DNA from 2 places in the Pseudoalteromonas sp. BMB genome. Region 2 is predicted to be linked to the other one. Evidence: predicted binding sites of a transcription regulator. Region 2 holds the regulator's gene; the other holds the start of a gene.
The links. The regulator NrdR, encoded in region 2, represses ribonucleotide reductase genes. The targets are predictions, from matches to a motif close to AAACACNANATNTNGTGTTT.
Positions count from the first base shown of each region.

Region 1: a site for NrdR is predicted at 11,359-11,378, ahead of nrdA (class 1a ribonucleoside-diphosphate reductase subunit alpha). Genes of this name have one in related genera too.

Region 1 is NZ_MBQA01000057.1:207,404-222,879, reverse strand. Features, by position in the region: gene BB427_RS04895 (lipopolysaccharide assembly protein LapB) at 1-853, opposite strand, end outside; gene BB427_RS04890 (lipopolysaccharide assembly protein LapA domain-containing protein) at 856-1,119, opposite strand; gene ihfB (integration host factor subunit beta) at 1,137-1,427, opposite strand; gene rpsA (30S ribosomal protein S1) at 1,489-3,156, opposite strand; gene cmk ((d)CMP kinase) at 3,254-3,970, opposite strand; gene aroA (3-phosphoshikimate 1-carboxyvinyltransferase) at 4,224-5,504, opposite strand; gene serC (3-phosphoserine/phosphohydroxythreonine transaminase) at 5,504-6,586, opposite strand; gene gyrA (DNA gyrase subunit A) at 6,798-9,470, opposite strand; gene ubiG (bifunctional 2-polyprenyl-6-hydroxyphenol methylase/3-demethylubiquinol 3-O-methyltransferase UbiG) at 9,736-10,446, shown strand; gene BB427_RS04850 (HAD family hydrolase) at 10,443-11,090, shown strand; gene nrdA (class 1a ribonucleoside-diphosphate reductase subunit alpha) at 11,446-13,731, shown strand; gene nrdB (class Ia ribonucleoside-diphosphate reductase subunit beta) at 13,785-14,915, shown strand; gene yfaE (class I ribonucleotide reductase maintenance protein YfaE) at 14,915-15,187, shown strand; gene BB427_RS04830 (YaeQ family protein) at 15,246-15,476, opposite strand, start outside.
Region 2 is NZ_MBQA01000204.1:15,258-30,733, forward strand. Features, by position in the region: gene thiL (thiamine-phosphate kinase) at 1-748, opposite strand, end outside; gene nusB (transcription antitermination factor NusB) at 792-1,202, opposite strand; gene ribH (6,7-dimethyl-8-ribityllumazine synthase) at 1,214-1,678, opposite strand; gene ribBA (bifunctional 3,4-dihydroxy-2-butanone-4-phosphate synthase/GTP cyclohydrolase II) at 1,795-2,907, opposite strand; gene BB427_RS20580 (riboflavin synthase) at 2,936-3,592, opposite strand; gene ribD (bifunctional diaminohydroxyphosphoribosylaminopyrimidine deaminase/5-amino-6-(5-phosphoribosylamino)uracil reductase RibD) at 3,594-4,706, opposite strand; gene nrdR (transcriptional regulator NrdR) at 4,703-5,152, opposite strand; gene glyA (serine hydroxymethyltransferase) at 5,238-6,494, opposite strand; gene thrC (threonine synthase) at 6,752-8,035, opposite strand; gene thrB (homoserine kinase) at 8,035-8,973, opposite strand; gene thrA (bifunctional aspartate kinase/homoserine dehydrogenase I) at 8,979-11,393, opposite strand; gene BB427_RS20615 (response regulator) at 11,634-11,999, opposite strand; gene BB427_RS20620 (sensor histidine kinase) at 12,198-13,958, shown strand; gene rdgC (recombination-associated protein RdgC) at 14,116-15,030, shown strand; gene BB427_RS20630 (EamA family transporter) at 15,380-15,476, shown strand, end outside.

The DNA of each region.
Region 1 (15,476 bases), on a different contig from region 2:
GGACTAATCCTTGGCAAAACTTAATTCTGATCAGCACGCCTCCTTTTTCTAATAACTCTGAGACTAACTCAAAGAATTGATCGTGAATGTTTAATTGAACATAACAGGATTCGAGGTCTTCTATTACTAGTGGTGCCATAAATACAAATTGGCTCACGAGCTTTCGCCAATAATATATACACTTCACGTAATCATCATGTTTGTATGCATCTTTGCCCATTTCGTACAAGGGTCTTACTGTTTCATGCGCGAGCGCTGTTGCTTTTTCGAATAGGCTTGGATTCTTTTCTTGATTTGCAGCTTCACAATAGAAGTTTGCAATAGTGGCGCAATGAGACGACTTTTTGAAAAGCTCAGGATGCGCTTCATACATATGAACGCCTTTTCGCCAATCTCTAGTTTGAGAGTATAGGTTTAAAATCGGGTCGAGTGCATCTTTAAACCCAAGTTTTACAAGAATGACTAAATGTTCTTCAGCGCTATCCAATAGGCCAGCTAAGATGTAATCTTGAGCAAGCTCTAGGCGACAGGACTTCACCACTTCTTCATCTAGATTAGGTTGTTTAAGTAGGAGTTCATGAATTTTTATCGCTCTATCTAACTCTCCCCGCTTTCTAAAAAGCGATGCGAGTGTTAAATAATGGTCGACGGAGTCTGCTGAGACTTCAAGTAATTTGGTGAGGTGTTCAAGACCCTGATCTTCTTCCCTATCTAGTAGGAATTTTAGGCCTTTACTGTATTCAGAAGTAATTTGTCTACTTTGCTCTAGGGCTTGATTCTTAGCACTATTTTTACCCATAACATAACCGTAGGCGGCGGCTACAGGTAGTAATAAAAACAGCAGCTCGATCATAACTAGCGTTCGGCTGCTTGACTAAGCTTACTATTACTTTTTTTTAGGCGATGATTTTGCCATTTAAGCTTAGATAAAACCGACGCTGTTACAAGTAAACCAATAACTATCCCAAGAGCTAAGCAAATACTCATTAAGGTTGCGAGTGGTAACTCTGCACTTGCAATTACAAAATTGACATTAACAACTTGTGGATTTTGTGTTCCAACTAAAAATGCAATCAGTATGGCAACAACAGCTAATCCCTTTTTCAATACTGCAACCAAGTTTAGCTCCGTTAGACTTAATTATTTAAGCTTTCGTTTACTCTATCGCGCAGCTCTTTGCCAGGCTTAAAGTGTGGTACGTATTTACCATCCAATTCTACTGTTTCGCCCGTTTTAGGATTACGACCAGTGCGAGGAGAACGGAAGTGAAGCGAGAAACTACCAAAGCCTCGGATTTCTATACGTTCCGAGTCTGATAATGAGCCAGCCATTTGTTCAAGGATTTCTTTTACCGCATTCTCTACATCTTTAACAGGAACGTGAGCGTGCTGCAGTGCAAGTTGTTCTATCAATTCAGACTTTGTCATAATGTTTCCTTTAGTGTAAAAGGAAGGGCTAAGCGCCCTTCCTAGTTTAAAGACTGATTAATTAGTCTTTTTGAGCATTTTTGAAAGCTGCAGCCATTGCGTTTTCGAACGCAGGCTCATCTTTCTTAAGCTTCTCTAGTACTTCTTTTTCTTCAGCTTCGTAGATAGCTTTAACTGATAGGCTGATAGTACGGTTCTTACGATCAACACCTACAAATTTAGCTTCGATTTCGTCGCCTTCAGAAACAGCAGCAGTCGCGTCTTCAACACGCTCTTGCGCGATGTCAGCTACACGGATGTAACCTTCAACGCCTTCGATTAGCTCAACAGTTGCGCCTTTAGCATCAACTTCAGTCACTTTACCTTTAACAATAGCACCTTTTTTGTTGGCGTCTAGGTAGTTAGTGAATGGATCAGCGTCGATTTGCTTAACGCCTAGAGAGATACGCTCACGCTCTGGGTCAACTTGTAGAACGATAGCTGTGATTTCGTCACCTTTCTTGTACTCACGTACAGCTTCTTCGCCTGGAGTGTTCCAAGAGATGTCAGATAGGTGTACAAGACCGTCGATACCGCCGTCAAGACCGATGAAGATACCGAAGTCAGTGATAGACTTGATCTTACCAGAAACTTGGTCGCCTTTGTTGTTAAGACGAGCAAATTCTTGCCAAGGGTTAGCTTTACACTGCTTAAGACCTAGAGAAATACGACGACGCTCTTCGTCGATTTCAAGAACCATAACTTCAACAGTATCACCTAGTGAAACTACTTTTGAAGGGTGGATGTTCTTGTTAGTCCAATCCATTTCTGAAACGTGTACTAGACCTTCAACGCCTTCTTCGATTTCAACGAAACAGCCGTAGTCAGTTAGGTTAGTTACACGACCAGTAAGCTTAGCACCTTCTGGGTAACGACCAGCGATAGCAGCCCATGGATCTTCGCCAAGTTGCTTAAGACCTAGAGAAACACGAGTCTTCTCTTTGTCGAACTTAAGTACTTTAACGTTGATTTCGTCACCTACGTTCACGATCTCTGAAGGGTGCTTAACACGCTTCCAAGCCATGTCAGTGATGTGTAGAAGACCGTCAACACCACCTAAGTCTACGAATGCACCGTAGTCTGTAAGGTTCTTAACGATACCCTTAACTTCTTGACCTTCAACAAGGTTTTGAAGAAGCTCTTCACGCTCTTGTGAGTTCTCAGATTCGATAACAGCACGACGTGAAACAACAACGTTGTTGCGCTTCTGGTCTAGCTTGATAACTTTGAACTCTAGCTCTTTACCTTCAAGGTGAGCTGTGTCGCGAACTGGACGTACATCAACAAGTGAACCAGGTAGGAATGCACGGATTGAATCAACTTCAACTGTGAAACCGCCTTTAACTTTACCGTTGATCATACCAACAACAGTTTCGTGCTCTTCACATGCTTTCTCTAGACGGATCCAAGCTTCGTGACGCTTCGCTTTCTCACGAGAAAGGATAGTCTCACCGAAACCGTCTTCGATAGCGTCAAGTGCTACATCAACTTCGTCGCCAACAGCAACTTCTAGTTCACCAGCAGCATTTTTGAATTGCTCTGCAGGGATTGCACTTTCAGACTTAAGGCCAGCGTCAACAAGAACAACGTTGTTCTCGATAGCGATTACTGTACCTTTAACGATTGAGCCTTGCTCAACTTCAAAACCCTGTAGGCTTTCTTCAAATAACTGCGCAAAATTTTCTGACATACTAAATACGTCTCTATAAAGTTAAATTACCAATTAGCAACCATGCTGCATGGGGTTGTTAAATAAACACTAGCTTCCTGCCTGTGTCATTAAAAAATTACTCAGGTAAACAACTTTTTGGAAGTTTACCAGCCACAATGGCGTCTTGAATAAAAGACATAACCTGTTTGAACACTTGCTCAGCATTATGCTCAGTTGTATCAACAACTATCGCATCGCTAGCAGGAACTAATGGGGCAACCTTGCGATTCATATCGCGATCATCGCGAGCTTTAATGTCTTCTAACAGACCACTTAGTGTAACATCATGGCCTTTCTCATTCAACTCAACAAATCGCCTGCGAGCACGTTCTTCTGCACTTGCAGTCAAATAAATTTTAAGTTCAGCATCAGGGAACACCACCGTTCCCATATCACGTCCATCTGCAATTAAGCCAACTTCAGTTCTAAAAGCGCGCTGACGTCGTAATAATGCTTCTCTCACTCGAGGTAGCGCCGCAATTTTTGACGCTGCCGCGCCGACTTCTTCATTGCGAATGGTGTTAGTAACATCTTCACCTTCAAGTACAATTTTGCTTTTTTTAGTTTCTTTATCGATAGAAAATTGTACATCCAAATTGGCAGCAAGTGGGACCAACCCCTCTTCGTTATCAGTTGCAATTTGGTGGTGTAATGCTGCTAACGAAAGCACGCGATAAATCGCACCGCTATCCAACACTTCCCAATTTAATGTTTCAGCTAACAAGCGACAAACAGTTCCTTTGCCTGAACCACTTGGGCCGTCTACGGTGATAACTGGCATAGCTGCCTGCATTTAGACCTCCTAAAAATGCTCACCTGAATTTGACGGCGCATAGTATACGTCAATTTGCTGAATATATCCTTATTTACCTGTCATTTTTTGTTATATCTCAAATTATTAGTAAAGTGAAGGGCACTAAAAGTCAGGTGCTGACTGGCTTTGACTGAATAAAATTCAGCCAAATATGCGTGTATTTGACTTTGTTATGATGACTATTTTAGAGAAGATTTTAAGGTGCTGAACATCTTCAACACCTTGGATGAAATTAATACTGACTAATGCTTTCTAACACTGAAAAATAGGTTGGGAAAGTTTTTGCCGTACATTTTGGGTCGTTAATCGTGATAGCTTGACCACCCACTGCCACCATCGAAAAACACATCGCAATGCGATGGTCATTGTATGTGTCTACATCCGTAAAATTAAAATTAACCGGTGGTGTAACTTCGATAAAGTCGTGCCCTTCTACCACTTCTGCGCCTACTTTTTTAAGTTCAGTCGCCATGGCAGCTAGCCTATCGGTTTCTTTCACCCGCCAATTGTAGATATTACGAATTGCCGTTTTACCTTTTGCGAATAGCGCTACGGTTGCAAGCGTCATCGCCGCGTCGGGAATAGCATTGGCGTCAATGTCCACACCATTTAGCTCACCTTTTCGGACAACGATACGCTCATCATGCCAATCAATGTTTGCACCAACTTGTTCCATCACTTTGGCAAAACCGATATCACCTTGCACACTTTGTTTACCCACTCCCTTTATTTCAATTTCACCACCTGCAATTGCGGCTGCTGCGATGAAATAAGAGGCTGACGAGGCATCCCCTTCGACCATAAGTGTTCCAGGAGATTGATACTGTTGGCCTGCTTTTACCACAAAATGTTGATAATCGTGGTTTTCGACATGAACCCCAAAGTGCGCCATCACGCCAATGGTAATATCAATATAAGGCTTTGAAACCAGTTCACCTTTAATCGCAATATTCGTATCGCCACTAAAAAGCGGTGCTGCCATCAATAATGCAGTTAAGAATTGGCTTGAGATACTACCGTCAATCTCAACTTCACCACCAGCAAGTTGCTTACCTGTAATTTTCAACGGCGGGTAGTCTTTGTTTTTGAGATATTGAATATCTGCACCAAGCGTTTGCATCGCATCAACAAGATGGCCAATTGGACGCTCTTCCATTCGTGGCTCACCAATCAGTTCATAATCACCAGGTATAGCTGCAAGCACTGCAGTTAATGGGCGATATGCTGTACCGGCATTACCTAAAAATAGCGGCTCAACGGGGGTGTTAAAGTTACCAGCATTTCCTTTGACCAGTGCCACCGTATTATCGTCTTCTAACGATACTTCAACGCCTAACTGAGACAATGCGCCTAACATATGGCGGATGTCATCGCTATCCAATAAGTTCGTCACTTTTGTCGTGCCTTCGCACAACGCTGCAAGCAACAAAATACGATTTGATAAGCTTTTAGAGCCAGGTAGCGTCACACTGCCACTGACTTTAGTAATAGGCTTGAGGGTCAATTGTTCCATCAACTGTTCTCCCGTGCGAATTTATCCATAAATGCAACTAACGCTTTGATCCCTTCAATTGGCATGGCGTTGTATATACTAGCTCGCATACCACCAACAAAACGGTGGCCTTCAAGTGCAATTAAACCGTTTTGTTCTGCCTCTGCCAAAAATTTAGCATTTAGGCTGTCATCATTTAACCAAAATGGTACGTTCATCAATGAGCGACAATGTTTTGCAACTTTGTTTGAATAGAAGTCAGAGCCATCGATGTAATCGTATAAAATGGCTGCTTTTTCTTGATTGTGCGCTTCCATGGCTTTAACACCACCAATGCTTTCAAGATACTTGAATACCTCAAACGCAAGATACCATGCAAATGTCGGTGGTGTGTTGTACATGCTTTGCTGATCAGCCTCAATGGCGTAATCAAGGATAGCAGGTCTTGGCAACCCTTCACGCTTCAATAACGTCTTACGTACAATGGCGATACTGAGACCCGAAGGACCGATATTTTTTTGTGCACCAGCATAGATCAAATCAAAGTCATCGACGTTAATTTCGCGAGATAAAATATTGGAAGACATATCCGCTACGATTGGTGCGGTTGCATGCTTTGGAACGTCAAATATTTCGATACCGTCGATGGTTTCGTTTGGACAATAGTGAATGTATGCAGCGTTTTCTGGTAACTTCCACTCGGAGACAGGTAAAATGTCGAATTGACCATTTTCGTCAGTGCGAATATTAATCGCATGCGTTTGCGTGAATTTTTCACCTTCTTTCGTCGCACCGGTAGACCAGATCCCGTTCTCGATATATACGCCAGGTACACCATCTACATGTAGATTTAACGGTACAGCAGCAAAGTGACCTCGGCCACCACCATGCATAAACAGGACTTCAAATTCATCAGAGATGTTCATCAAACGACGTAAGCTTGCTTCGCATTGCTTTGCCATTTCAAGATACGGCGCCGAACGATGGCTCACTTCCATCACCGAAACACCCAGATTTTGCCAATCTAGAAATTCTTTTTGCGCTTTTTTCATAACTTCAACAGGTAACATCGCAGGACCCGCGCAAAAATTATAAACCGTCATATTTTTCCTCATTCCAAATAATCTAGATCATCCAAAGAATAGCGTTATTCTCATGACTTTTTGGATGAACAGTGGGCTGCCCGACTAAAATGTCGGATTGTTGGTAGCCTTAATTTATCAGGCTTCAGGCTCTTGTCATAGAGGAACAGATTGAAAAAATTGACAGAAAGAAAAAAAGCGACCGAAGTCGCTTTTTTTGGGTAGGATTTTTTTATTCCTCTGCGTCAGATCCCGCAGCAGGTGTTGCTTCACCTTCTAGCTCTGCAACGTCACCTTCAGGCAACTCTTGCACTTCAATTTCTTCGATGCGTTGAAGACCTACTACCTTTTCTTCTTCCATCGTACGGATCAGAATAACACCTTGGGTGTTACGGCCTACCGTAGAAACTTCGTTTACACGCGTTCTAACTAGCGTACCACGGTTTGAGATCAACATGATTTCATCGTTGTCATCAACTTGAACCGCGCCAACCACAGAACCATTTCTTTCAGTTACTTTGATTGACACTACACCTTGTGTTGCACGGCTCTTCGCTGGGTACTCTTCAAGCGGTGTACGCTTACCATAACCATTTTCAGTTACGGTCAAGATTGCACCATCGCCTTGTGGTACGATTAGTGATACCACTTTCACGTCATCAGGCATCTTGATACCACGAACACCTGTTGCTGTACGGCCCATCGGACGTAAAGCCAACATTTCTTCGCCAGTTTCAGGGTCACGCTTCACTTCACCTGTTTCTGAATCTCGCTGCTTCTCGTTAAAGCGTACAACTTTACCATGCTCAGTAAATAGCATGATGTCATTTTCACCTGTGGTGATGTTAGCACCGATCAGGCTATCGCCTTCGTTCAAGTTGATAGCAATAATGCCACTTGCACGCTGACGGCTGTATGCAGTCAGAGGTGTTTTCTTAACGATACCACTTGCCGTCGCCATGACGATAAACTTATCTTCTTCGTATTCACGAACTGGTAAAATTGTCGTAATACGCTCATCAGCTTCGAGTGGTAACAAGTTAACAATTGGCTTACCGCGCGCAGTACGTGATGCAAGCGGCAGCTGGTAAACTTTCAACCAATACAAGCGGCCAGAAGTGGAGAAACAAAGAATTGTATCGTGAGTATTTGCAACGAGTAGACGTTCGATAAAGTCTTCATCTTTCATCTTAGTTGCAGATCGCCCTTTACCACCACGACGCTGAGCTTCGTAATCGCTAAGAGGTTGATACTTCACATAGCCTTCGTGAGAAAGCGTCACTACAACGTCTTCTTCGTTGATCAAATCTTCTAAACTGATATCGTGCGCAGCAGCAGTGATCTCTGTGCGACGCTCATCACCATACGTTTCTTTGATTTCAACTAACTCATCGCGGATCACTTCCATCAAACGCTCTGGAGTAGAAAGGATGTACAGTAGCTCAGCGATAAGATCGAGTAGTTCTTTGTATTCTGCTAGAATTTTCTCGTGCTCAAGACCCGTTAATTTGTGAAGTCTTAAGTCTAGGATTGCTTGGGCTTGTTGCTCAGACAAATAGTACTGACCATCACGGATCCCTAATTCTTCCGCTAACCAATCTGGACGCGCAACATTTTCTTCACCAGTACGCTCAAGCATTGATTTAACGTTACCAAGATCCCAAGCTCGCGCAGTTAGCGCCGCTTTCGCTTCCGCTGGTGTTGGTGACTTACGAATAAGCTCAATGATTGGGTCAATGTTGGCTAGCGCAATTGCGAGGCCTTCAAGCGTATGCGCTCGGTCTCTTGCCTTACGCAGGTCAAATACAGTACGACGCGTTACCACTTCACGACGGTGAATAATAAACGCATCAAGCATTTCTTTCAGGTTGAAACACTTAGGCTGGTTGTTATCTAGTGCAACCATATTGATGCCAAACACAGTTTGTAGTTGTGTTTGAGCGTATAGGTTGTTTAGTACAACCTCACCGACTTCACCGCGTTTGATTTCAATAACAATACGCATACCGTCTTTATCCGACTCGTCGCGTAGTGCACTGATCCCTTCAACCTTTTTGTCTTTAACAAGTTCAGCAATCTTTTCAATTAGTCTTGCTTTGTTAACCTGGTAAGGAATTTCATGAACGATGATGGTTTCTTTGTTTGTTTTCTCATCGACTTCGATTTCAGCTTTCGCGCGGATATAGATCTTACCACGGCCTGTTTTATAGGCTTGTTCGATGCCGTTTTTACCGCTGATGATGGCGGCAGTCGGGAAATCAGGACCCGGAATATAGTCGATTAACTCTTCAATGGTGATGTCTGGATTCTGGATCACAGCCAAACAACCATTGATCACCTCAGTTAAGTTGTGAGGTGGAATATTGGTCGCCATACCAACCGCGATACCGGATGAACCATTCACCAATAAGTTAGGCACTTTAGTTGGTAACACATCTGGAATTTGCTCTGTACCATCGTAGTTTGGTACATAATCAACGGTTTCTTTTTCAAGGTCAGCAAGTAACTCGTGAGCGACTTTCGCCATACGTACTTCGGTATAACGCATCGCAGCTGCAGAGTCACCATCGACAGAACCAAAGTTACCTTGTCCATCTACGAGCATATAGCGTAGAGAGAAAGGCTGAGCCATACGTACAATAGTATCGTAAACCGCGCTATCACCATGCGGGTGATATTTACCGATTACGTCACCAACTACACGAGCTGACTTTTTATAAGGTTTGTTCCAGTCATTTTTAAGTTCATTCATCGCGAACAATACACGACGGTGAACAGGCTTTAGGCCGTCACGTACGTCAGGTAATGCACGACCTACGATTACACTCATTGCATAATCTAGGTATGAATTTTTTAATTCATCTTCGATATTGACTGGCAGGATTTCATTGGCGAGATCAGACATTTGACTCCACTTTCCTTCAGTGTCCACCCCTTTTGTGTCACACTACAACTTGTGTTGAGATGCTATCTGAATATCAAATTGCTTTTTCTACTGAAGCGCCAATTAAACGCGCTTCAAAAAATAGCCGAATTGCCTCAGAGTATCAGCGGGGGCTTTGTTTATTATAAAATTCGTCAAGCATGCTAACACACTTTTTACCGTTTTACAGGTGCTATTTTTATCTAATCCCCTTTATAATGCGCTCAATTCGACGAGGAAGTTTTTTATGACCGAACATCAAAATGTAGACCCTAATGAAATCGCTAAATTTGAAGAAATAGCAGAGCGCTGGTGGGACCGAGAGGGAGAATTTAAACCATTACACGACATTAACCCGTTGAGGTTGGACTTTATTAACGACAAATGTGAAGGCCTATTCGCAAAAACAGTATTGGATGTCGGTTGTGGTGGCGGGATTTTAACTGAAAGCATGGCTAAGCTGGGTGCAAATGCAACCGGTATCGACATGGGACAAGAGCCGCTTAACGTCGCAAAGCTTCACGCATTAGAGGTCGGCATTAACGTAGACTATCAAAAAGTGCCAGCGGAAGAATTCGCAGCCTTACACCAAGGTGAGTTCGATGTAGTAACTTGCATGGAAATGTTAGAACACGTACCAGATCCAGAATCCATTATTCGCTCAGTCGCACAGCTAGTTAAGCCTGGCGGTCATGTATTTTTTTCTACCTTAAACAAAACTACAAAAGCGTATTTACTGGCTATCGTCGCTGCTGAAAAACTGCTTAAAATGGTTCCTGAAGGCACGCATGAGCATGATAAGTTTATTCGCCCTTCGACCTTAATTGACTGGGCTGAAAAGTACGACCTCAAAGTCAGAGCGGCGACAGGGATTAACTACAACCCTATCGGCAAAACATTTACCTTAACGAAAGACGTTTCAGTTAACTACATTCTACACTTTGAGAAGCTGGCATGATCCAAGCGGTACTATTTGATTTAGACGGCACTTTGCTGGATACCAGTGATGATTTGGGCGCTGCACTAAACCACGTTTTAACTGCTAATAAAATGCCTACTGTCGGCAAACAGATATATAGCAGTGCGATTTCAAACGGCGTAGCAGCAATGTTGCAGGTAGGATTTGGTGAGTCATTAAAGCACTACGACATTCAAGTATTACGTCAAGGTGTACTCGACTACTACCTGGCGAATTTATCAGTACATTCCCAATGTTTTGCGCAAATTGGTGAGTTATTAGCGGCACTTTTAGAAAAAGAGATTCAGGTTGGGATCATGACCAACAAACCTGAATTTTTAACACTTCCGCTACTAAAACAGATCCCTGAACTTGCAAAGATCGAGACAGTAGTATGCGGAGATACGCTAGCGGTGGCCAAACCTCATCCCGAGCCTTTACTGTTAGTGGCATCAAAATTGGGGGTGTCACCTGAGCAGTGTATTTATGTTGGCGATGCTGAACGAGACATTATTGCTGCAAAATCCGCAAAAATGATTAGTGCAGCAGCAATGTGGGGATTCATTCCATCTGAAGCTGAAGCTAAGTCTTGGTATGCGGATCTCTATCTTACTAACCCATTAGACACGTTATCGCATATTTAGTGTCGATAAAAAAATAAAACACCATATATTGTGTTTTTGCTATAATAGATACGAATTTGTGTAGAAAAAAATCAGTTAGAATTTTTTTTTATTTTTGCTGAAAAGCATCATCTTTTTGTTGATTTTTCTTTGTGGGCAGATAAGTGGATTGTCATAGGTTAGTGGATACTTACATAAATAAATTATCCCAAACTTATCCACAATTCTGCCCGAGTTGTTCTCTTGCAAATTCACGTCAACCCCACTATCTTGTGATCCCTAGCCACTAGGGCACCATATATAGTGGTGGTTTGCTAAACAATTTTATATTCGTGCGATATCTAAAGCGCGTTCCTAAGGAATACAGGCACATAACATGAACCAACAGCTATCTGTATGCAAAAGAAACGGTCGCAAAGAACCGTTAGATCTAGATAAGATCCATCGTGTCATTACATGGGCGGCAGAAGGCCTAGATAACGTCTCAGTTTCTCAGGTTGAATTAAAGTCACACATCCAGTTTTATGACGGTATTCGTACTGGTGATATCCACGAAACGATTATTAAAGCTGCAGCCGATCTGATCTCAAAAGAGTCTCCAGATTATCAGTATCTAGCCGCTCGTTTGGCTATTTTCCACTTGCGTAAGAAAGCCTATGGCTGTTTTGAGCCGCCGCACTTACACGACCACGTGGTAAAGCTGGTTGAAGACAAGCGCTATGATCAGCACCTTCTTACTGACTACACAAAAGCAGAGTTTGATGAGCTAAACAGCTACATCGACCATAGCCGAGATATGAACTTCAGCTATGCTGCCGTTAAGCAGTTGGAAGGTAAGTACCTTGTACAAAACCGCGTAACAGGTGAGATCTATGAAAGTGCGCAGTTCTTATATGTTCTTGTTGCTGCAAGCCTGTTTGCAAACTACCCGAAAGAAACGCGTCTAGATTACATTAAGCGATTCTACGATGCGGTTTCAACATTCAAAATTTCATTACCAACGCCAATTATGGCGGGTGTTCGTACGCCGACACGTCAGTTTAGCTCATGCGTACTGATTGAATGTGCTGATAGCCTAGATTCAATCAACGCAACTTCTTCTGCGATTGTAAAATACGTCAGTCAGCGCGCTGGTATTGGTATTAACGCAGGTCGTATTCGTGCACTAGGTAGCCCAATCAGAAATGGTGAAGCGTACCACACAGGATGTATTCCGTTTTATAAGCACTTCCAAACGGCTGTTAAAAGCTGTTCTCAAGGCGGTGTGCGTGGTGGCGCAGCGACCCTATTCTACCCGCTTTGGCATCTTGAAGTTGAAAACCTATTAGTACTAAAAAATAACCGTGGTGTTGAAGAGAACCGTGTGCGTCATTTAGATTATGGCGTGCAGTTCAACAAAACCATGTATAGCCGCCTAATTAAAGACGACTATATCACGCTATTTAGCCCATCAGATGTGCCTGGTCTTTACGACGCATTCTTTGAAGATCAAGATAAATTCGAAGAACTGTATGTTAAGTACGAGCAAGATGAGTCTATTCGTAAGAAACGCATTAAAGCGATTGAATTATTCTCAATGTTTGCGCAAGAACGTGCGAGCACCGGTCGTATTTATCTGCAAAACGTTGACCACTGTAATACACACAGTCCGTTTGACTCTAAGGTTGCACCGATCCGCCAGTCAAACCTATGCCTTGAAATTGCACTACCAACGAAGCCGTTAAGCCATGTAAATGACCCTGAAGGTGAAATTGCACTTTGTACACTTTCAGCATTTAACTTAGGTGCCATCAAGTCTCTAGATGAGCTAGAAGAGTTAGCAGAGCTTGCGGTTCGCGCACTTGATAACCTATTAGACTATCAAGACTACCCTGTTCCTGCTGCGTACAATGCAACGATGGGACGCCGTACACTGGGCATCGGTGTGATTAACTTTGCTTATTATCTTGCAAAGAATGGTGTTAAGTACTCAGATGGTAGTGCTAACGGCCTAACACACAGAACATTTGAAGCGATCCAATACTATCTGATGAAAGCATCGAATGAACTGGCAAAAGAGCGTGGCGCTTGTCCTAAGTTTAACGAGACGACCTACTCACAAGGTATCATGCCAATAGATACCTATAAGCGTGACCTTGATAAAGTCTGTGAAGAGCCATTACGCCTTGACTGGGATGCATTAAGAGCAAGTATCCAAGAACACGGTATGCGTAACTCAACGTTGTCAGCCTTGATGCCGTCAGAAACATCATCGCAAATCTCAAATGCAACAAACGGTATTGAACCACCTCGTGGCCATATCAGTGTTAAAGCGAGTAAAGATGGTATCTTGAAGCAAGTTGTACCAGAGTACGACCGCCTCAAAGACAACTATGAGCTACTTTGGGATATTCCATCTAACGATGGTTACCTTGCGCTAGTTGGTATTATGCAGAAGTTCATCGATCAAACTATCTCTGCAAATACCAATTATGATCCAAGTAAGTTTGAAGCGGGTAAAGTTCCTATGAAGCTATTGCTAAAAGACTTACTCACCGCATACAAACTTGGTGTTAAGACACTTTACTATCATAATACCCGCGACGGTGCTTCTGATGCTCAAGATGAGCTGAAACCAGAAGCAGAAGACGATGGCTGTGAAGGCGGCGCTTGTAAGATATAACTTTTTATGCGGGTGGTCTTCACCCGCTTTTTTAGGTATTGAGTAACACATTTATGGCATATTCTACGTTTAGCAGAAATCATAACGACCAATTAAAAGAACCGATGTTTTTCGGACAAACTGTTAATGTATCTCGCTACGACCAACAGAAGTTCCCTATTTTCGAAAAGCTAATTGAAAAGCAATTATCGTTTTTCTGGCGTCCAGAAGAAGTAGACGTAAGTAAGGATAGATTGGACTTTCAGGCACTTCCTGAGCACGAAAGACATATCTTTTTGAGCAACCTAAAATATCAAACATTGCTAGACAGTGTTCAGGGTCGCTCTCCGAACGTTGCTCTTTTGCCGATCGTCTCCATCCCTGAACTTGAAACTTGGATCGAAACTTGGGCGTTTAGTGAAACGATCCACAGTCGCTCTTACACTCACATTATTCGTAATGTGACGCAGAATCCGGAAGTGATCTTTGATGACATCGTGGGCAATGACAAAATTGTTGAACGTGCGGATGCAGTTACCAAGTATTACGATGAACTGATTGAAAAGGTAAGCCTTTATAATCAGTACGGTGAAGGCAAGCATGAAATTAATGGCACAACGGTCGTCATTAACTTGTTTGAACTGAAAAAGCTCCTGTATCTTTGCATCATGTCGGTAAACATCTTAGAAGCGATCCGCTTCTACGTGAGTTTTGCCTGCTCATTTGCTTTTGCTGAGCGAGAGCTTATGGAAGGTAATGCTAAGATCATCAAGCTAATTGCTCGTGATGAAGCGCTTCATTTGTCTGGCACACAGCATATGCTGAATATCATGCAAGAAGGCAAAGATGACCCCGAAATGTCTATCGTGGCAGCACAATGCCGTGACGAAGCGATTAAGATGTTTGTTGAAGCAGCTGAGCAAGAAAAAGAATGGGCTGAGTATCTATTTAAAGACGGCTCAATGATTGGCCTGAACAAAGATATTTTGTGTCAATACGTTGAGTACATCACAAATATTCGTATGGCAGCAGTTGGTTTACCAACGCAATTTGAGACCAAATCGAATCCTATTCCGTGGATCAATGCTTGGCTTGTTTCTGACAATGTTCAGGTTGCACCACAGGAAGCTGAGATAAGCTCATACCTTGTTGGACAAATCGACTCTGAAGTCGATGCCTCTGACTTTGGCGATTTCGACCTGTAATGGTTGAAAAGCCATCTTTCCTAATTCAGGTTGAGAATATTGAGGAGCCACTGGAATATGTGGCTTCTTCGTCTTCGATACTTGAAACCCTTGAAGCCGCAAATATCGAAGTCCCCTATCAATGTCGCGAGGGTTTTTGCGGCGCCTGCCGCGCCAAGCTCATTGACGGACAAACACAGTACGCGAACGAGCCACTTGCTTTTGTGAGAGATGGGGAAATTTTATTGTGCTGTAGCAGACCCACAAGCCATATTAAAATAGAGTTGCCGTAAATAACCAAAGCCCAAGAGATAACAACTTGTCTAATAGCCGTTATCTCTAACTAATACGTTAAATCAGCTTGGTAATTTGAGTACGAATGTAGTGTTCGCTATCAGTAACACTCATCGCCCCATTTTCAAAAATCACATCCCAATGTAAACTTCGCGTCAGCATTTCACACAATTCAACCACAAAGTCCTTAGGAATACTAAACACAGAGAAAGATCCAATAAACTGTAATTGCGCTCGACGCTCTTCAAACCATTGCTCACCGCCTGCACACAACACCACAACCTTAGC
Region 2 (15,476 bases):
CATCTTCATCAAGACTTGAGCGCAGCGCATCAGACTGTGGGACTTTATCGGCATTTATCTTAGCGCCAACTAACGAGCTACGTAAAATATGCTTAAGATCCGCAAGTAGACCGTCTGAGATATCGATTGCTGAAGTAGCAAGCCCTCTAAGCACTTGGCCAGCTGCAACCCGTGGCGCTGGGTAGTGAAACTTTTCAAGCGCCACTTTGTAATGTTTTGGCTCAAGCGTCCAGCCCTGCTTTCGCGCTTCAATAGCAAGCCCTGCGTCACCAAGTGGACCTGTTACATAAATCCAATCACCCACTCGCGCTCCTGAGCGCTTGAGTGCTTTACCAGTTGGTACAATACCTTTTGCACATACAGTGATAGTCAATGGACCTTGCGTTGTATCGCCACCTATTACTTGTACGTTATAGTACTCGGCGATTTCATGCATGCCTTCGGTGAAGGCCTCTAACCACTCTAAGTCAGCGTTGGGTATGGTTAAACCAAGTGACACCCAAGTAGGTTCAGCGCCCATTGCAGCTAAGTCGCTAAGGTTTACCGCAATCACACGATGGCCAAGCGCCCGTGGTGGAATATCTTCAAAAAAGTGCACACCCGCAACTAGCGTATCCGTTGTTACCGCAAGCTGATTGCCAGCAGGAACTGAAACTAGGGCACAGTCATCACCGATCCCAAGCTCTACATCTCGACGAATAATACCGCGGCCTTTAAAGTAGTGATTGATTAGCTCAAATTCTTTCATACACAAAAAAGCCGGCCAAGGCCGGCTATTCCTATAGTAAAGCTTATTTGCGAATAAACTTAACCGCTTTGTCTAGTACACCGTTAACGAATTTATGGCTTTCTTCAGCGCCAAACATTTTCGCTAACTCAATACCTTCGTTGATAGCCACTTTGTATGGCACATCTTCACGGAATTTAAGCTCATAAGCACTAACACGTAACACGGCAAGCTCAACCATATCCAATTCTTCAAGTGGACGAGCTAAATGCGGACGAATTGCTTCGTCTAGCTGCTTTTGGTTAACAACAACACCACGCGCTAAGTCTTTGAAGTATTCTACATCGACTTTCGTTACGTCGTTTTCGATCAGCATTTGCTGTTCGATATCGGCAATTGGGTTACCACTTAGCTGCCAAGAATAAATAGCTTGTAAAGCAAGTACACGTGCTTTGCGTCTAGCTGCTGGTTTCACTGAGATTCCTCTTAAATTTGCTCTAGCACGTTCACCATTTCTAGAGCTCCAAGGGCGGCTTCTCCCCCTTTGTTGCCCATTTTAGTGCCCGCGCGCTCGATAGCTTGCTCAATGCTTTCAGTAGTAAGTACACCAAAAGCAACAGGGATGTCATAATCTAATGAAACGCTAGCTAAGCCTTTGTTAGACTCGTTAGCAACTAAATCGAAGTGTGGCGTACCACCACGAATAATCACACCTAGCGCAATAATCGCGTCGTGCTCTTTTTTCATCGCAACGCGTTTTGCTGCTAGTGGTAGTTCAACCGCTCCCGGTACATATACAACCGTGATGTCTTCATCGCTAACACCACCGGTACGTTTTAATTCATCTACAGCGCCTTCAAGTAAGCTGCTACCGATAAAATCGTTAAAACGTGAAATGACAATGGCAAATTTTTTGCCAGGAGCGTATTTATTACCTTCGATTACTTTCATTAGATGTTCCTAATCTGTATGAGCAATTGCCAAATTGAGGCGCATGATAGCACAGTAATGTGGCAATCGCCTACTATCTGAATATAGGCGATTGCGATCAATTTGGCATTTTGGAATTATTTTGGTTCGACGTATTCAACCACTTCTAAGTGGAAACCAGACAGTGCATGATATTTTTTAGGTAGACTCATTAGGCGCATTTTCTGAATGCCTAAATCAGCCAAAATTTGCGACCCCACACCTACGGTGCGCGAAGTACCTTGGAATTTACGGTAGTTCACCTGTTCACCCGCATCTTCCGCAGCAAATGCCTTAACCAACGCTTCCATCTCCTCGCTGCGTTCTTGCTTACCGAGAATGACTAATACGCCTTCGTTGTCGGCGATGTGCTTCATGGCACTTTGCAGTGTCCAGCTTCTATCCGCGCTGCGATCTGAATGAAGAATATCGTTAAACGTGCTTTGCAGATGCACACGTACTAAATTGGCTTCTTCCGATTTTATCTCGCCTTTTACCATCGCATAGTGAAGTTGATTATCAATGGTGTCTTTGTACGTCACTAGATTAAACTCACCAAACTCAGTAGGCAGTCTACACTCTGCTACTTTTTCGATAGTGGTTTCGTTTAAATTACGATACTCAATTAAATCAGCAATGGTGCCGATTTTAATATCGTGCTCTTTTGCGAATACTTCTAGTTGTGGGCGACGTGCCATAGTGCCGTCTGGATTTAGAATTTCAACAATCACAGATGCAGGTTCCAATCCCGCCAAACGTGCTAAATCACATCCAGCTTCAGTATGGCCTGCACGCGTTAAAACGCCGCCTGGTTGCGCCATGATTGGGAAGATATGACCAGGTTGGACAATATCTTCAGGCACTGCACCTTTGGCAACTGCAGCTTGCACTGTACGAGCACGATCTGCCGCTGAAATCCCCGTCGTTACCCCTTTTGCAGCTTCAATAGACAAAGTAAAGTTGGTAGAGAACTGAGCGCCATTGGTTTTCACCATTAGTGGCAAGTTCAGCTGCTCACAGCGCTCCTGTGTCATGGTCAAACAGATTAACCCGCGACCATATGTTGCCATGAAATTAATTGCATCTGGTGTAATGTGCTCTGCTGCAATGATCAGATCACCTTCATTTTCTCGGTCTTCATCGTCCATCAAAATAACCATTTTACCGGCTTTAATGTCCGCGATGATTTCCTCAGCACTATTTAAACTCATAGTTTTCCCATTTTTACTTTGTCTGTGGCTACTTTATAAAGCCAGCTTTCGCCAATAGACTGGTTGTGAGAGTGGACTCGCTGGCAGCGCTTGGCTCACCCTGAATTAGTCTTTCGAGGTAGCGGGCGATTTGGTCAACCTCTAGGTTTAGTTTTGACCCGACTTGAAAACCTGCAATCGTCGTTTCTTGCGCCGTGTGTGGCACTATGGTCAATTTAAAGCGGTTTTGTTCCACGGCATTGACCGTCAAACTGATACCATCAATAGCAACCGAACCTTTATACGGAATATACTTCATTAGCGATGACGGCGCGGCTAACCAATAGTCAGTCGCTCTGGCATTAGCGGTTATCTCAACCACTTCAGCAATACCATCCACATGGCCTGACACCAAATGACCGCCTAGACGTGAAATCGGCTGCAGCGCCTTTTCAAGATTTACCTTTTGGCCTTGTTTGTACTCGGCAAAACGCGTCAAACTTAAGGTTTCGTTAGAAACATCGGCTTTGAAGCCATCATGAAACTTCTCAGTTACAGTTAGGCAAACCCCGTTCGTGGCAATACTATCACCCAAGTTTACATCGCTCATATCAAGAGATGTCGTGGTCACACGAACAATTAAATCGCCGCCCTTGAGCTGCAATTGAGTTAATGTTCCTGTTGCTTCGATAATACCTGTAAACATTTTACTTCTCTTTAGTCGCGATAAGTTTGAGATCAGGCCCCACTTGGCAAACGTCGCCAAACACTAACTCTGGTATTTGCGACATGGCACTCAGTGGTGTGGTGTTAAACAGCCCTTTTCCAGCGCCAATTATTTTCGGTGCCAAATAGACGATATATTCATCGATTAGCCCTTGTTCATGCATTACCCCCGCAAGGGTGGCACCGGCTTCTAGCCAAACATAATTACAGTGCTTTTCAGCCAGCTTGTTGAGCACGGCTTTTAGGTCGAGCTTACCGTTGATTTCAGGCACGACAATTTGCTCTACGAAATGAGGCCATTGCGCTGAATTATCAATAGTACGGCGAAAAATAATCACCGGAGATGTAATTTTAAATAGCGCAAGATCTGGTGTCAGACGATTTTGTGAGTCAATAATCGCACGTATCGGCTGGCGTAGCTCAGATTGAGGATAATCGGTGTCTTGCAAAAATTCTTCACGAACATTGAGTCTGGCGTTGTCTACCATAACCGTATCGGCTCCGGTCAAGACCACACAGCTCTGCGCGCGGTGGCGCTGTACGTCTAAGCGCGCTTCCGCTGAGGTAATCCACTTGCTCTGGCCATTGTTTAGTGCGGTTTTCCCATCAACAGAAGCGGCAAGCTTACAAGTCACGAACGGCAATCCATGCTCCATTCGCTTCAAGAATCCGGTATTCAGTGCCCTTGCTTGTGGCTCTAACAAACCAAAAGCCGTTGTAATTCCCGCGGCTTCTAACATTGCCAATCCACGCCCTGCAACTTGTGGGTTGGGATCAACCATGGCTGCAACCACTCTGCTGACGCCTGCGTCAATCAGACCTTTAGCACATGGCGGCGTTCTACCATAGTGACTACATGGCTCAAGCGTTACATAGGCAGTTGCACCAGCGGCTTTAGCTCCAGCTTGCTTAAGCGCATGCACTTCAGCATGGCCTTCACCTGCTTTTAAGTGCGCGCCTTCGCCGACGATTTCACCGTCTTTTACGATCACACAGCCGACGTTTGGATTGGGTGTTGTGGTGTATTTACCGCGTTTTGCAAGCGTGATGGCGCGGCTCATGAAATCATGGTCTTGCGCTGTGAACTGGCTCAATCCCCCAACCTCGCAATTTCTTCACCAAACTCACGGATATCTTCGAAAGAGCGATATACCGAAGCAAATCGCACATAAGCCACTTTATCGAGCTTTTTGAGGGCTTCCATAATACATTCGCCAATCATGTCGCTTGGTACTTCGCGTTCACCAGTACCACGAATTTGAGATTTAATTTGGTGTACTACTTCTTCAATTTGTTCAGTGCTGACGGGACGTTTTTCCAGCGCTCGGTGCATGCCATTGAGTAACTTATCTTCATTGAAAGGCTCTCTGGTACCATCTTGCTTTATCACGCGCGGCATTAAGAGCTCAGCACCTTCAAAGGTAGTAAAGCGTTCGTGGCATAAAATACACTCACGACGGCGACGGACTTGGTGGCCGGAAGCAACCAAACGTGAATCTATCACTTTGGTATCTTTGGCTGTACAGAATGGACAATGCATAGACGCTCTCGTTGACTCAAAAACAAAAAAGGCCGCTTGAATGCGGCCTTAATCATAACAAAAAACTGCTTTTTTGTGAGCGAAATTATGCGTAAACAGGTAATTTAGCGCAAATTGCTTTTACTTTTTCTTTCACTTGTGCCTGTACAGACTCATCATTGATGTTGTCTAGTACGTCACAGATCCAGCCAGCAAGCTCTTTCGACTCAGCTTCTTTGAAGCCACGACGAGTGATTGCAGGAGAACCGATACGCAGACCAGAAGTAACGAACGGTGAACGTGGATCGTTTGGTACAGAGTTTTTGTTTACTGTGATGTTTGCACGGCCAAGCGCAGCATCTGCATCTTTACCTGTGATGTCTTTATCAATCAGGTCAAGTAGGAACAGGTGGTTTTCAGTTTTGCCAGAAACCACTTTATAACCACGCTCCTGAAGTACCGCAACCATAGCTTGTGCATTTTTAACCACTTGCTCTTGGTATGACTTGAACTCTGGCTGTAGTGCTTCTTTGAACGCAACCGCTTTTGCAGCGATAACGTGACATAGAGGACCACCCTGACCGCCAGGGAATACCGCAGAGTTTAGCTTTTTGTAGATTTCTTCATCATCACAAGCAGAGATGATAAGGCCACCACGAGGACCCGCTAGCGTTTTGTGCGTTGTTGTTGTTACAACGTGTGCATGAGGCACTGGGCTTGGGTAGATACCAGCGGCAACTAGACCTGCAACGTGCGCCATATCAACAAGTAGGTAAGCGCCTACTTTATCAGCGATTTCGCGGAACTTCGCCCAGTCAACGATCCCTGAGTACGCAGAGAAACCACCGATGATCATTTTTGGCTTGTGCTCAAGTGCTAACGCTTCAACTTGCGCGTAATCGATTTCACCAGTTTCTTCGTTTAGACCGTACTGGATAGCATTGTACGTTTTACCAGAGAAGTTTACGTGTGAACCGTGCGTTAAGTGACCACCGTGAGCAAGGCTCATACCTAGCACAGTGTCATGTGGCTGAAGTAACGCTTGGAATACCGCCGCGTTTGCTTGTGAGCCTGCGTGAGGCTGAACGTTTGCGTAAGTCGAACCAAATAGCGCATTGGCGCGGTCAATCGCAAGTTGCTCAACCACGTCAACGTGCTCACAACCGCCGTAATAACGCTTACCTGGGTAACCTTCAGCATACTTGTTTGTTAGCTGAGAACCCTGCGCTTCAAGTACACGTGGGCTACAGTAGTTCTCAGAAGCGATAAGCTCGATGTGCTCTTCTTGACGTGAAGTTTCTGCTTCAATCGCTGCAAATAGTTCTGGGTCAAAATCTGCAATATTCATGTTACGTTCTAACATGGTTTCTCCTAGGTAAACGTAAGGGTATTTTTAAAGACAATCTAGCATCACAAGATAACCAGTTTGCCTATGAAATCAGCATGGGCATATTTAAGCAGGGATTGAATTTATTTCACACCCCTATCGCGATGATATTTTTTTATTTAAACATTAATATTTTAAATAAGACAACCTAAGTTGCATTTGAAAAGCTAATATAGTCTCGGAATTGACCTTATCTGAGTGGGCGTTCTACCCACTCAGACAGGCTCTCTGATTTAGTTGAGTTTTGCTAACATTGCCGCCTTCAAAGCATCATAATCTGCACTAAGCGGCTCTGCCAAACATGGTTTTTGCAATGCATCGTTCAACGGTTTAGGCATATCAAGCTGCTGATTTAAAACACCTTCTACAGATTCTTTAAACTTCGCAGGATGCGCAGTGGCAAGGAAAATTCCGGTTTCATCCGCTTGAGAGTCCAGCGCTAATCCTTCGTAGGCTATCGCAGTGTGTGGCTCAGCCAAGTAACCTTTGTCATGTAATTCTTGCATTACCGCCTGAGTCCGTGCTTCCGATACCGAACGTGAATAAAAGTCATGTTTGTTAAAATCCCCTCTTTCCAACATGATTTCAACACGAGGCCAGTTATTAGGTTTACTCACGTCCATCGCATTAGAGAGTGACTCCAAAGTCTCATTTGGTTGCCACTCACCCGAGGCAATGTAACGGGGCACAGTATCATTTTGGTTTGTCGTGGCACTTAACTTAGCAATAGGTAATCCAATCGCCGCCGCAATCATTGCTGCACATACGTTGCCGAAGTTACCACTTGGCACTGAAACATGCACTTTATCACGCTGCGATTTAGGTAATTGCGCTAACGCTTCAAAGTAATAACACACTTGCGCCACTAAACGGCTGATGTTGATGGAGTTTGCCGAATTAAGACCAAGCTTTTGCTTTACTTCATCATCAAGGAATGCAGACTTTACCATCGCTTGGCAGTCATCAAAGCTGCCATCTACAGCATAACAATGAATGTTTTTCCCAAGTGTTGTAAACAGCTTTTGTTGGGCAAGCGAAATTTTGCCATGAGGATAAAGGATCACCACATCGACATTTTCTTTTTCGTAAAATGCATGGGCAACGGCGGCGCCCGTGTCACCACTTGTTGCGGTGAGGATAGTCACGCGCTCACCTTGATTAAACATGCTAATGCATTCCGCCATAAAGCGGCCGCCAAAGTCCTTAAACGCCAGTGTTGGTCCATGAAAAAGCTCTAAACAATGCTGATTTTTAGCAACTTCGACTAACTTAGCAGGGAAATTAAAGGCGCGTTTTACCATCGCATCAAGCGTATCTTGTGGTAGTTCATCACCAATAAGGTGATGTAATACCTTGGCACTACGCTCAGCAAAAGGTAATTCAAGTAGTGCATCAACATCCGCAATACGCTCAAATGTAGGAGGAAAAAAAACCCCTTGGTTACGACCTAAACCAATTTGTACCGCTTCAACAAATGAAACAACCTGATGTTCGTCTTTTAAATTCACTAATTTCATTACTTTTGATCCTTTAATTCTCTTGTGCCAAGCGTATCTAATCGGCAAATATGGCTAAAACCCGCTTCATTAATGTAATTTTGTTGCAACCACTGCTGCACTGCATTTGCCTGTTGCTCAGACTTACAAATAGCAAATAGTGTGGGCCCTGCCCCTGAAATACTCACCAGCTCAGCACCTAAAGCTGGTAGCGCGTCTTTTGCTTCGTTAAAGCCAGCAATGAGTGGCGCTCTCGCTTCCTCGGCAATACTGTCTTTCATCATCGACAATGCTTTGTCAAATTGACCTGACTGCATCAATAAACAAAAGCCCGACAGTCGCTGGGCAAATTCCACCGTATCATGCAAAGAAAATTGCTGCGGTAGTGCTTGTCTTGCTTTCGCTGTATTCAATGCAAAGCCAGGATATGCAATAACATAAAACCAGCTTTCATCATGCGCTACACTGATTGCTTTACTTGGAATGCAGTCCGCAGTCAGTTGTAGCCCACCAAGGTAGCATGGCGTGATGTTGTCGTAGTGACGACCGCCACTGACTTTTGCTTCAAAGTCGGCCATCAATTCAATGAGCGCCTCTTGGTTTAATTGCGTATTGGCAAAATCATTGAGTGCAGCGAAAGCGGCAACCACAGAGCATGCGCTAGAGCCTAGACCTGAACCAACAGGAAGGCCCTTATACAAGGTCATGGCAACCGCAGGCATGCTGGGAGCTACATACTGTTTGAAGTGCTGTAAACACTGAAACGCCAAATTGTCTTTAGGATCGGCGGAGAGCTTTTCGGCATATGGACCAATACAATTGAACGTATCACGCTCTGCGGCTTCAACGCTGACCTGATCACCCAGTAAACTGCCATCAATAGGCTGGAGTGCGGCGCCAAGGGCGTCAAAGCCAACACAAAAATTGCCCATTGACGCTGGTGCATAAAACGTTTTCATAACTCCTACCTCGACAGCGTTTTTAGGATATCAGCAAATACGCCAGCAGAGGTCACTTCTGCGCCCGCGCCATAACCTCTGATCACAAAAGGCTTTGGTTGATAATATTGGCTTAAAATAGCCAGTGCGTTTTCACCATCGCGAATATCGTACAGAGCGTGCTCTTTGTCTACGGCTTCAATGCCAACGCGGCATTTACCGTCAACGATTGAACCGACATAGCGTAGCACTTGGCCTTGTGCATTTGCCGCAGCAATACGCGCTGCGAAAGCATCATCTAATTGCGGTAATTGCGCCATAAATTCATCAACACTGGCGCCCTCAGCAAACCCTTCAGGTAATACTGATTCAACTTCAATATCACTGAGCTCCAACGGCAGTCCCGATTCACGGGCAATGATAAGCAGCTTACGCGCGACATCCGTACCAGATAAGTCATCGCGCGGATCTGGCTCTGTAAAACCGCTTTGTTTGGCTTTCTCTGTCGCTTCCGATAGCGATAAACCATCCGACAATACGCCAAAGATATACGATAGCGAGCCAGACAAAATACCACTGAATGAAAGCAATTCATCTCCTGCGCCAAACAGCAATTTAAGGTTGTCTAATACAGGGAGTCCGGCGCCAACGTTGGTTTCGTATAGAAAGTGACGGCGCTTAGCAAGTGCAGCCTGCTGCAGTGACTGATAATACTCATAGCTGCCAGTATTGGCTTTTTTGTTGGCCGCAACGACATGAAAGCCCGCATTAAGAAAGTCTAAATAGCCATCAGCAACAAACTGAGCCGCACTACAATCGACAATCACAGGGTTAATTAAATGATTTTGTCTAACAAACTGACTCACCTGTTGTAAATCAAAGCCAGACTCCGCTTTCTCAAGCGCCAATTCCCAGTTATCAAACGGTACGCCTTCTGGGTCTAAGTAACACTTACTTGAATTTGCAATGCCATAGAGGTTCAAACGGATATTGCGTTTTTCAAGCCATGCTTGCTGCTTATGAAACTGCTTCATTAATTCTTGACCCACTAGACCGCAGCCGATCAAGAAAACATCGATGGATGGCACGTGCGTGAAGAAGTTTTCGTGACACACTTTTACTGCATCTTGGCAAAGTTCACCGTCAACCACCGCCGAAATAGAACTCTCCGTTGAGTCCTGCGCGATGGCAACAATATTCACCTGAGCCTGTGCAAGTGACGCAAAGAATTTGGCCGCAAGACCTTTGTGCGCTTTCATGTTGTCGCCAACCAAAGTAACGATAGCAAGATTACGTTGCACTTCAATTGGGTCAATTAATCCTGCTTGCGTTTCAAGCTCAAATGCCTGTTCAAGCGCAACCAGCGCAAGTGTTAAGTCTTGCTCATGGACACAGAAACTGATGCTGAATTCACAAGAAGATTGCGTAATAAGTACGATGGATACATTATCTGATGCCAGTGCGGAAAAGACCCGAGCAGCCATGCCAACCTTGCCTTTCATCCCAGGTCCTGCCACGGTCAACATAGCAAGTTTGTCGAGACTCGAAAGCGCCTTTACTGGAGCCTCGCCACCGCCTTGAGCACAAATCAGTGAACCTGGCACTTCTGGATCATGAGTATTTTTAATTTCACAAGGCACATCGGCTTTGGCGCAAGGTAAAATTGTTTTTGGGTGCAGCACCTTAGCGCCAAAATAAGATAGCTCCATGGCTTCTTTATAAGATAGCACGTCGACCTTAGTCGCTTTCTTTATTAGGCGAGGATCTGCACTGTAGACACCATCAACGTCAGTCCAGATTTGACAGATTTCGGCTTCAAGACACGCAGCAGCGACTGCCGCAGAGTAGTCAGAACCATTGCGACCAAGCGTTGTTAGCTCTCCTGCTTCATTGCTTCCCGTAAATCCTGCCATGATATAAAAACGCGACGCTTGGGCACGCACTAATTCTGCAAAACATAGCTTACTTAGCTTAAGGTCAACCTCGGCATCAAGATACCCGCCCTGCGTTTTTACACACGCGTCAGCATTGAGCGCCACTGAATCTGATTGCAGCATAGTGTCCATCAGCGCCACGCTAATGCGTTCACCAAAACTAATAACATAGGCTCTTGCTTGATCTGGGCAGTGTCCCAGTAACTTGGCCCCATCTAATTTATTCTTAAGTAATTCAAAGTCAGGCCAGCCTACAACACCACCGTACACCGCTTGTACTTCATCGTATAAGCCTTGGCTGCGGGAAGTAAATGACTGCCACTGGGAGTCAAACGCTTCTCCTCGTCCAGCCAAATCAGCAAGCTCAACGAGCTGATCTGTCATGCCACCGGGTGCCGACAGCACGATAAGCGCTTGTTGTTGGCCATGGTCTTTAACTAGCTCGCTGACTCTTTGTAAACAGGCAAAATCTTTGAGGGAAGACCCTCCAAACTTTAGTACTCGCATCATTTTTCCTCATTCCAAAAACAAAAAAGGCCTGTGTTCTTAGTGAACACAGGCCTTTTTCAAACTCGCACTGACCTATGCCACTATCCCGTTAGGATGGTGGTTGTAATAATGGTCGTAGTGATAATATTCGTTTTCATAATTTTAGAGTGCCTGAAGTTTAGCCGCGCTGTCAATACGAAAGAGCAAAATAGATTATGCAAATTTTTAATAGTGACATTTGTAATTTGCATAGATAAGTTATCGGATACCAAACTGGTGCAGTAATTCTAATAACTGCTCTGCTTTAACCGGTTTTTCTAAAAACCCTAACGCCCCCAAATTTGCTACTCTTTCTTTCATCTTGGCCTGAACATCTGCCGAAATAACCACCACGAAACATTCAATTCGGTGTGCTTTTATTGCCTCTAACACAGCAATCCCATCAAGTATTGGCATGGTTAAATCCAGACACAATAAATCTATTTGCTGAGTTTTCAGTAAATCAATCGCCTGCTGGCCATTCTGTGCTTGGTGCAAGGTCAGGTCTAATTTGCTCTGTAAGTTTTTAATGACTTGTTTACGGGCGACAGCCGAATCATCGCAAACTAAGACGGAATAACTCATAAAGTGGTCAGTCTTGTACTATCGTTAATAAAACGGTCACTGGATATCGCTATCTTATAACACATTAAACTTTCCTAGGTAAGGCGCTAAAAAGCATAATTAATGAAGATAATTATTTATTTTTAACCATTTATTGGCTAACTTTAAAAACAGATTATACAAAGGCGATGAACTTACCGTAGGAGCTCAGCTTAATTCATGCTGCAAAAAAGCCTCTCAAAAAAATTGCTCACCAATGTGCTGTCGGTTTACTTCCTTCTAACCTTTGTCGTCACATGTGGTCAAATCGTTGCTGAATACGTCAATACCAAAGACTATATTCGCAATGAACTTACCATGCTGCAAAAAACCTTTAGCCGCAGTTTGACCCGTGCCATTTGGGAACTCAATACGAAGCAGACCGTTACTACGGCTGAGGGGCTACTTGCGATCCCCATGATCGAAGGAATTATTGTACGTGATGACAGCGGTGAGATTATTTCGCAGCTTGGTCGCTCACTAGATATTCACGAGCTGTATAGCCAACAGCTTGTTCAAGAAGAAGCAATAATCGAAGATACGCCATCCGGTTTATTTGGTTATACATTTCCATTAATTTTTGAATTTTCGGGACGTGCAACGCAAGTCGGCGACGTAACATTATTTTCTAGCCGAGAAGTCGTCTTTAGCCGCATCATGATTTCTATCTACTTTTTGATAGGTAATGCGATGATCAAGACAACATTCTTGATTATTCTGTTTTTAATTGCCTTCAGAAAGCTACTTACCGAGCCATTAAGCGACCTCACCGAGCAAATTGAAGACTTTGAGGTCGACAACGTTGATGGCCATAAAATAGATATCGGCGCAAAAGAGCGCAATGAACTAAAGATCATGGAAGAGGCATTCAATAAGCTAATTGATAAGGTCTCTGAATATCGTAAAAAACTCGACCAAACTCAAAAAGAGCTGCTGATCAGCAATGAAAAACTCGACCAACATAATATTCAGTTGGAACAAGAAGTCGCACGTAAAACCTCAAACCTGAGCCAAGCGATGATGGATCTCCAGCAACAAAAGTATGAATTAGAAAAGCAGAAGTTAACGCTCACAGAAGAGATTGATTTAAGAAAACAAACAGAAGAAGAACTACTAACTAAACAAAAAGAGCTTGAGAAATACGTAGACGAGCTAAATATGGCTCAAGAGCGCTTAGTGGGCTCTGAAAAAATGGCGGCACTTGGTGGTCTCGTTGCCGGTATTACGCACGATATTAATACCCCCGTTGGTATCGGCGTGACTGCAACGTCGTTCTTACAGGAACGTTTAGATCAGCTTGAGGCGGCGTACAACGGCAAAACCTTATCACCAAAAGCGCTAGAAGAATTCATTAGCGAAGCAAAGCAAAGTGCTAGCCTACTTACCACCAATTTAGACCGTGCATCGGAGCTTGTCGCAAGCTTTAAACAAATTGCAGTCGATCAGGCCAGTGAAGCGGTTCGTACCATTAACCTGAAGCAATACCTTGGTGAAGTGATCCGCTCATTACATCCAAAATTGAAGAAAACTCATCATCAAGTGAATGTTGAATGCCCTGAAGACATGACGCTAAATTTACCAGCTGGGGCAATTAGCCAAATATTCACTAACCTTATCATGAACTCTTTGATCCATGGTTTTGAAAATCAAGACCAAGGACAAATAGATATTAAAATCAAAGAAGACAATGGTATGGTAAATATCGTCTACAAAGACAACGGTAAGGGCGTAAGTAAGGCCCAACTAGACCGTTTGTTTGACCCCTTCTTTACGACCAAACGCGATCAAGGTGGCAGTGGGCTTGGTACCCATATTACCCTAAACCTCGTAAAACAAACTTTGAATGGGGATATCGAAGTAAATAGTGAAGAAGGCAAAGGCCTCACCTACTACATCAGCTTCCCAAAAGACTTACAAAAACCAATGGCGATGTTTAGCTAACCAAGTTTAGAACACGACAACCGTCCAATACGCCAAGCTGCAAAGTGGCGTATTGGCGCAAGATATCTCCCCCACCACCAAACATCATCTAGTGGAATACAAGCTGTGACCTTTTTGCTATGATGACCGCAATTTTATTCCAGACGGGCATATTTCTATGTGGTTCAGTAACTTAATCTGCTACAAATTCAAACAAGATGTAACTTACACACAAGAAGATTTCGAAAAAGCACTCGAGCAGGATATTTTTCGTCCTTGTGGTAGCCAAGACATGACCACTTTTGGCTGGACAAAAGCCTTCGGTAAACATGGTCAGATGCTTTCACATTTTTCTCAAGACAGTATCTTAGTTTGTGCTAAGCGTGAAGAAAAAGTGCTTCCTGCAGCCGTAGTCAATGAAATGGTCGCCGAAAAAATTGAGCAAATAGAGCAACAAGAAAATCGTCCAGTAAAGAAAAAAGAAAAAGACGATATTAAAGAAAATATCCTAGCCACTTTATTGCCTCAAGCGTTCAAAAAATCGAGCCTGCAATTTGCTTTTATCGACCAAAAATCAGGTTGGGTGATTGTAAATAGTGCCAGCTTCAATAAAGCGGAAGAACTACTTGCACTACTGCGTAAGTCTCTGGGCACGCTTCCTGTTGTACCTGCGTTTGCAAACTATGATTTAGACTTACAGCTAACACACTGGCTCACCGAGTTTAGTGCACCTGAAGGCTTTGCAATAGGCACCGACGCTGAGTTGCAAGAGCCAGACGACAACGGTGCTCAAGTCAAGTTAAAACAACATGACCTTTCATCAGACGAAATCAAAACGCACCTAGAAAACGGTAAACGTGTGACTAAACTCGCGTTAGATTGGCGTGAGCGCGTGAAGTTCGTTTTACAAAACGATGGCACATTAAAACGTTTAAGCTATGCAGAAGCACTTAAAGACCAAAATGCGGATATCCCTAAAGAAGATCTAGCCGTTAAACTTGATGCTGACTTTATTTTGGTATCGGAAGAAATCAAAGAGTTGTTAGAAGATCTAACCAAAGGTCTTGGTGACGACGAAGGCCTAGAGTCTTAATTTAGTATCACTTAGGGCCTGTTGGCCTCTGGGTACGAAAAATTGATAGCGGATATGGCTATCAATTTTTCTTAATCCTGCTCAATACTTTATCTTCACAAGGTCACTTTGCGCCAATAGCGAACGGATTACACGCACTCAAGTACGAGCGTATAGTCACTGACTCGCCACTTTATTTGCACTAACCAACGCATTTGTCGCGCTTTATTTACTCTTCAATGGCATGATAGCAATTCGGCTTTGGCAGTAACGCTTTGCTAACCTGAATTTCAGGTATCGAAGACAATTTACGCCAGTAGTCCGATACCCGAAAACGGTAACTCGTACAATTAAACGGAGTTTGACGCGCGTGAATGTAAAAAGCATTTCATTGGCTTTAATAGTAGTGATAATTTGGGGGCTTAACTTTTCGGTCATTAAATTTGGCCTAGCAGAGTTACCTCCTA